DNA from 2 places in the Promicromonospora xylanilytica genome. Region 1 is predicted to be linked to the other one. Evidence: predicted binding sites of a transcription regulator. Region 1 holds the regulator's gene; the other holds the start of a gene.
The links. Region 1 encodes Rex, which represses fermentation and respiration genes when NADH is low (regulators of the CRP and FNR family bind a similar motif). Its sites were predicted from a motif close to CTTGTGAANNNNTTCACAAG; they were not measured.
Positions count from the first base shown of each region.

Region 2: a site for Rex is predicted at 2,082-2,101, ahead of mqo (malate dehydrogenase (quinone)). Genes of this name have one in related genera too.

Region 1 covers NZ_BAAGRP010000073.1:122,979-126,373, forward strand. The annotation lists gene ACYVK7_RS22540 (HAD family hydrolase) at 1-791, opposite strand, end outside; gene ACYVK7_RS22545 (glutaredoxin family protein) at 939-1,187, shown strand; gene ACYVK7_RS22550 (redox-sensing transcriptional repressor Rex) at 1,248-1,895, shown strand; gene ACYVK7_RS22555 (YceI family protein) at 2,005-2,556, opposite strand; gene ACYVK7_RS22560 (MarR family winged helix-turn-helix transcriptional regulator) at 2,697-3,209, shown strand; gene ACYVK7_RS22565 (histidine phosphatase family protein) at 3,321-3,395, shown strand, end outside.
Region 2 covers NZ_BAAGRP010000004.1:242,230-245,624, reverse strand. The annotation lists gene ACYVK7_RS06075 (MFS transporter) at 1-494, shown strand, start outside; gene mqo (malate dehydrogenase (quinone)) at 564-2,063, opposite strand; gene ACYVK7_RS06065 (maleylpyruvate isomerase family mycothiol-dependent enzyme) at 2,216-2,893, opposite strand; gene ACYVK7_RS06060 (pyridoxine/pyridoxamine 5'-phosphate oxidase) at 2,936-3,395, opposite strand, start outside.

The DNA.
Region 1 (3,395 bases):
CGGCCCTGCAGCCGCCGCCGGGCCGCGCGCAGCACCAGGCCGAGCACCCACGCCGCCCCCGCCCACGACGCCGTACGCACCCCGCGCCCCGCCGCCCGCTGGGACCGGCCGCGGAACTCCCGGATGGGCCAGCCCACCTCCTGCGCGTGCCGACGTAGCCGCAGGTCGGGGTTGATCGGGCAGGGGTGGCCCACCACGCGCATCATCGGCAGGTCGTTCAGCGAGTCCCCGTAGGCGTAGCTCTCGTCGAGGTCGATCTCGTTGACGTCGGCGAGCGTGACGATGGCGTCCGCCTTGGCCTGGCCGTGCATGAGGTCACCGGTGAGCCGGCCCGTGTAGAACCCGTCCTTGTGCTCGGCGATCGTGCCCAGCGCCCCCGTCGCGCCCAGCCGGCGGGCGATGAGCTGGGCGATCTCCACCGGCGTGGCGGTGATCAGCCAGACCTGGTGGCCCGCCGCGATGTGCTCGTCGAGCAGCCGGCGCGTACCCGGGTAGATCCGCAACGACAGCACGGCGTCCCACACCTCCTCGCCGAGGGTGGCGATCTCCGCGACGCTGCGGCCGGCGATGAGCGACAGGGCACGGTTGCGCACCTCGTCGATCTGCTCCTTGTTCTCGCCCCACACCAGGTAGCGCGCCTGGATGAGCGCGAATCTCAGGATGTCCCGCGTACCGAAGAACTTGCGCTGGTACGCCGACTTGGCCAGGTGAAAGGCGCTCGCACCGCGGATGATCGTGTTGTCGACGTCGAAGAACGCCGCGGTGGCGGACGAGGGGAGCGTCGACGGCATGGAGGTCACTCTATCCGCGTGACACGTCGCGCAAGTTCCCGCCGGGCGGCCCGGTGCGACCGTGACAAGACCAGGTGGTGACGCCTCGTCCGGCTGTCTTCCGGATACCGACCGCTCGCCGTCGCCCGTGTGACGTAACCTCATGGCGTGACAAGTCCTGCCGGAGCCCGGGTAGTCCTGTACACACGCGAGGCGTGCCATCTGTGCGAAGACGCACGCGCCGTCGTCGTGCAGGTGTGCGAAGGGGCCGGAGCCCAATGGCGCGAGGTCGACATCGACAGCGCGCCCGCACTGCGGGAGAAGTACGGGGAGTACGTCCCCGTGGTGGAGGTGGACGGGGTCCAGCAGGGATTCTGGCGCGTGGACGGTGCGCGCCTGGCCCGCCTCCTGGCATGATCATCCCGGCAGTGTGTGCGTACGCCCGCGACACAGTGGTCGCGGGGAGGGGAGCAGCACGTGGTCGAACTCAGTGACGGCACGGTTCCGGCGGCGACGGTAGGGAGGTTGCCGTACTACCTGCGCGCTCTGCGCGACCTCGCGGCCGAGGGGGTGGACCTCACCTCCTCGACGGAGCTCGCCGAACGCTCGGGCGTGAGCTCGGCGCAGCTGCGCAAGGATCTGTCGTACCTGGGTTCGTTCGGCACGCGCGGCGTCGGGTACGACGTCGAGTCGCTCGCCTCGTACATCACCGTCGCGCTGGGGCTCGAGACCGAGCACCGGCTCGCGATCGTCGGTATCGGTAACCTCGGGCACGCGCTCGCGAACTATTCCGGGTACGCGACGCGCGGCTTCCAGGTGGTGGCCCTGCTCGACGCGTCGCCCGACGTCGTGGGCACCCTCGTGGCCGGGGTGGCCGTCGAGCACGTGCGCGCGGTGGCCGAGGTCATCCAGCGGGAGCGGGTGTCGATGGTGGTGCTCGCGCTGCCGGGGCACGGCGCCCAGGACGTGGCGGACGCCGTGGTCGGCGCGGGCGTGCGCGAGATCCTCAACTTCGCGCCGGTGGCGCTCCAGGTGCCGGACGACGTGGTGGTGCGGTCCGTCGACGTCGGTGGTGAGCTGCAGATCCTGGCCTTCCACGCGGCGACGCGGGCGGCGGCGCTCTGAGGCCCATCTGTGCCTGACAGCAGTACAGCAGGCCGCGGGCGACCATGATCGTGGGGTTCATGGTCGCCCGCGGCCTGCTGGACGCGAGTCGGTAGGGGCCGAGAGCGGGTCAGCCCTTGGCGATCGCGCTGACGTCCAGCGTGATCTTGACCTTCTCGCCCACGAGGAAGCCGCCGGTCTCCAGCGAGGCGTTCCAGGTCAGGCCGAACTCCTTGCGGTTGATCTCGAGGTTGGCCTCGAAGCCGGCGCGGTCGTTGCCGAACGGGTCCTTGGCGGTGCCGGTGAACTCGGTCTCCAGCTCGACGCCCTTGGTGACACCGTTGATGGTCAGGTCGCCCGAGATGATGTACGCGTCGCCGTCGGGGCGGATGGCCGTGGACGTGAAGGTCCAGGCCGGGTTCTCCTCGGCGTGCCAGAAGTCCGCGCTCTTCAGGTGGCCGTCGCGGCCGGCGTCGCCCGTGTTGACCGACTCGGCGTCCAGCTCGGCGGTGACGCTCGACGACTCGAGGTCCTCGCCCACCGTGATGCTGCCGGAGGCCACGGCGATGGTGCCGCGCACCTTCGCGATGCCCGCGTGGCGGACGGAGAAGGCGGCGGTGGTGTGGGACGGGTCGATCTCGTACGTGCCGGTGGTGAGGCCGGCGGGAAGCGAGGTGGCCATGTGAGAGAGCTCCTTGATGATGCGGCGGTTTGGGTAGATAGTTGAGAGATCAACTAGTCACGTTCAGGTCCAACATAACTGGTCCCGTAACGTATTCCTAGAGGGTGCGCGAGCGGGTGAGCACGAGAGCGGTGGGTGACATGGCAGCAGAGACGATCGAGCAGCGAGACATCTGGCTGACCGAGGAGCAGCAGGGCTCCTGGCGGCACTACCTCGAGGGCACCGCCCGCTTCGTCGAGGCGCTCGGAGCCGTCCACGACCGGACCCTCGACCTCTCGCTCGGGGAGTACAGCCTGCTGGTGCAGCTCTCGGAGGCGCCGGAGCGCACCATGCGCATGTCGACGCTCGCCGACGGCCTGGTGCTGTCGCGCAGCCGGCTCACGCACACGGTCGCGCGCATGGAGGCACGCGGCCTCGTCGAGCGGAGCGCGGCGGAGGGCGACCGGCGCGGGGTGAACTGCACCATGACCGACGCCGGCCTCGCCGCTCTCGAGAGGGCGGCCCCCGGCCACGTCACCGCCGTGCGCAACATCATGGTGGAGGCGCTGGAGCCGGAGGAGTTCGCCATGCTGGGCCGCATCATGGCCAAGGTCGCCGAGTCCTCGAAGCTCTCCGGCGGCACGGAGGAGGGGCTCGCGGCGCACTGCGACTAGCGGTCCGAGCGCCCGGCGGCGGCCGAACCTGCCGCGGATCGGTGTGAGATGCGGCAACCCGCACCCGTTGGAGGTCACAGGCACCCTGGGTCGGGTGCGAGACTGGGCGCCATGGTTTCCACGACGGTTCACCTGCTGCGTCACGGCGAGGTGCACAACCCTGACGGTGTCCTGTACGGGCGGCTG
Region 2 (3,395 bases), on a different contig from region 1:
TCGCGCTCGCCGGCGCGGGTGGGGTGCTCGGCGCCGTCGTCGCCCCGTCCCTGAGCGCGCGCCTCGGGAGCGGGCGGGCCTCCACCGTCCTGCTCGTGGTCTCCGGCCCCACGGCCCTGCTCGTCGGCGCGGGGCTACCAGGGTGGGGCGCGGCGATCAGCGGCGCCGGCGGCTTCCTGGTCGGCCTGTGCGTGGTGGCGGGCAACGTGGTCCGCAACGCGTGGCGGATCCGCTACGTGCCGGCCGGGCTTCGCGGGCGCGTGATGACCGTGATGCAGGTGGTCAACTTCGGCACCATGCCCGTCGCGGGCATCACGGCGGGGTGGCTCGGCGGTGTGCTCGGCGTCCGCGAGACCATCCTGCTGATGGCGGCGGTCCACTGCCTGGCCACGTGGAGCGTGCTGCTCTCGCCGTTGGCGAGGATGCGCGAGCTGCCGGCCGGCCCGCTGGGTGGTGAGCGGGCGGCTCCGCCCGGGGGCGCCGGACGAACGTAGGGGTGGTCGCTCTCCCGGGGCTGAGAGTGCGACCACCCCTACGTTCGGTGGCTCCGAAACCGCCGAGGCTCAGGCCCCCGCGGGGACCCGCTGGTCGAAACCGCCGGTGAGCTGGCCCGTGTCGTAGTCCGCGCCGCCGCCAAGGCTGGGCATCATCGAGGTGAGCTGCGGCTTCCACTCGCCGTACTTCTCGGGGAAGCAGCGCTCCAGCAGCCCGGTCATGGCCGCGACGGCGGTCGAGGCACCCGGTGAGGCGCCCAGCAGGCCGGCGATGGTGCCGTCCTGGGCCGCCACGACCTCGGTGCCGAACTCGAGCACGCCGCCCTTGCCCTTGACCCACTTGATGACCTGGACGCGCTGGCCGGCGGTGATCTTCTCCCAGTCGCCCGGCTGCGCCGTCGGCATGAACCGCTGCAGCTCGTGGAACTTGGTCTCCGGGGCGGCCGCGACCTGGCCCACCAGGTAGCCGGTGAGGTCGAGGTTCTTCACGCCCGCGCCGAGCATCGAGAACACGTTGTGCGCCCGCAGCGACGTGACCAGGCCCAGGTACTTGCCCTTCTTGAGGTACTTGGGGCTGAACCCGGCGTACGGGCCGAACATCAGGTAGCTCTTGCCGTCCACGATGCGCGTGTCCAGGTGGGGCACCGACATCGGCGGTGCGCCGACGTCGGCCTTGCCGTAGACCTTGGCCTGGTGCTGGGCGACGATCTCCGGGTTGTCCGTGCGCAGGAACTCGCCCGAGATCGGGAAGCCGCCGTAACCGCGCGCCTCCTTGATGCCCGACGCCTGCAGCAGCGGCAGCGCGCCACCGCCGGCACCGACGAACACGAACTTGGCGGTGACGGTGCGGCGCCGGGTCCCGGCGTTCCAGGAACGGTCACGCAGGTTCAGGCGCCAGCGGCCGTCGCGGAGCTTCTTGAGCCCGCGGACCTCGTGGTTCAGGTGCAGCTCGGTGTTGTGCGCGGTCGAGAAGTCGACGAGCTTCTTGGTGAGGGAGCCGAAGTCGACGTCGGTCCCCGCGGCGGCGCGGGTCGCGGCGATCGGCTCGTCGGTGTCGCGGTCCAGGGTCATCAGCGGCGCCCAGCGGCCGATGACGGCCGGGTCCGAGCTGAACTCCATGTCGCTGAACAGCGGGTGCACACTCAGGGCCTCGTAGCGGCGACGCAGGAAGTCGACGTTGTCGGCGCCGCGCACGAACGTCATGTGCGGCGTGACGTTGATGAAGTCCGTGCCCTCCATCAGCCCGGCGGTCAGCAGGTGGTTCCAGAACTCGCGGGAGGTGTGGAACTGCTCGTTGATCGTCACCGCCTTGGAGATGTCGACGGAGCCGTCCTTGCGCTCGGGCGTGTAGTTCAGCTCGCACAGCGCGGAGTGGCCGGTGCCCGCGTTGTTCCACGGGTTCGACGACTCGAGCGCTACCTCGTCGAGCCGCTCGTAGATTCCGATACGCCAGGTCGGCTCGAGGATCGTGAGCAGCGCGCCGAGCGTGGCACTCATGATCCCTCCGCCGATCAGCGCGACGTCTACCTCTTCGGTCGGACGCGGGGCGCTCTGGTGGTAAGAAGTCACGTCAAGAACGATAGCGGGCTTGTGAAAAGCGGAACGAGCGCTGTGGCACGAATCACGTGCTCCGGTCCGTGACCTCCCTCACGCTCGTTCCGCACGGCTTACCGCGGCGGCACGGCTTACCGCGCCGGCACGGCTTACCGCGCCGGCACGGCTTACCGCGCCGGCACGGCGGACGGCCAGGGGCCGAGCTCCGGCAGGTCACCCGGCAGGGGCGTCGCCGGGACACGTCCGGCGAGCCACGCCGTGACGTCCCGGGGATCGCCGTCGATGTCGGCGACCGAGACGCCGTCGGGCAGCCGGACCGCCAGGAACTCCCGCAGGTGGGCGCACAGCGCGTCGTCCCAGGTCTCGTACCCCACCGCCTGCGCGGTGCCCGCCAGCGCGTCCACGCCGTGGATCCGAACCTCGCGCCACCACGCGAGCAGGCAGCCGGACAGCGGTCCGCCGCGATACCCGCTCGGTGCGTCCCAGAGCGGGGACCCGGGCTCGGGCCAGGCCTGCGCGACGTCGGCACGGAGGCGTTCGAGGACCGCCACGTGCTCCGCGACCGAACGTCCGGCGCCCGCCTCGATCCCGGCATCGCGCGCCTCCTGGCTCGCGTAGACGGGTACCACCTCGCCGCGTTCGGCGGCCCGCGCCTGGCGCACCATCGCCCCGCCGATCCCCGCGACGTGGGACAGGACGTGCCCGCGGCTCCAGCCCGCCAGGGGCGACGGCCCGGCGAGGTCCTCGTCCGTCAGGTGCCGGACGGCGGCCAGCAGCGCGTCGATCCCCGCCGTCGAGTCGGCCAGGGCGTGGGAGATCAGGTCGGTGCTCGTGCTCGTGGTCATCGGTGTCTCTCCGTCGTAGCAGGCGGTCGGGAAAATCGTCGGTCAGGGCCAGAGCAGGCCGGTGGACCAGCCGGTGGCGTCCGCGCGGTAGAGCAGACGGGTGTTCGGGCCGTCATCCGGTGCCTGCCAGAACTCGACCTCGGTGGGCGTGAGCACGTACGCGGTCCAGTCCGGGGCAGCCAGCTCCGGGTCGGCACTGACGACGCGCAGGGCCTCGGCGAACGCCTGGTCGTACTCCCGCAGGGACGCCAGCGGTTCGCTCTGGTGGTTGACCAGACCGGCGGCACGGGAGGCGTCCGGCCGGGCGAGGAAGTCCGCACGGCTCGCCTCCGCCCCCGCCGGCGCGGCACTGCCCGTGACCTTGACCTGGCGGCCCAGCTCCGGCCAGAAGAACGTCAGGGCGGCGTGCGGGTTGGCCGCCAGGTCCCGCCCCTTCGGGCTCGTGGACTGCGACGCGAACCACCAGCCGTCCGCCGTCACGTCCTTGAGGAGAAGGGTGCGG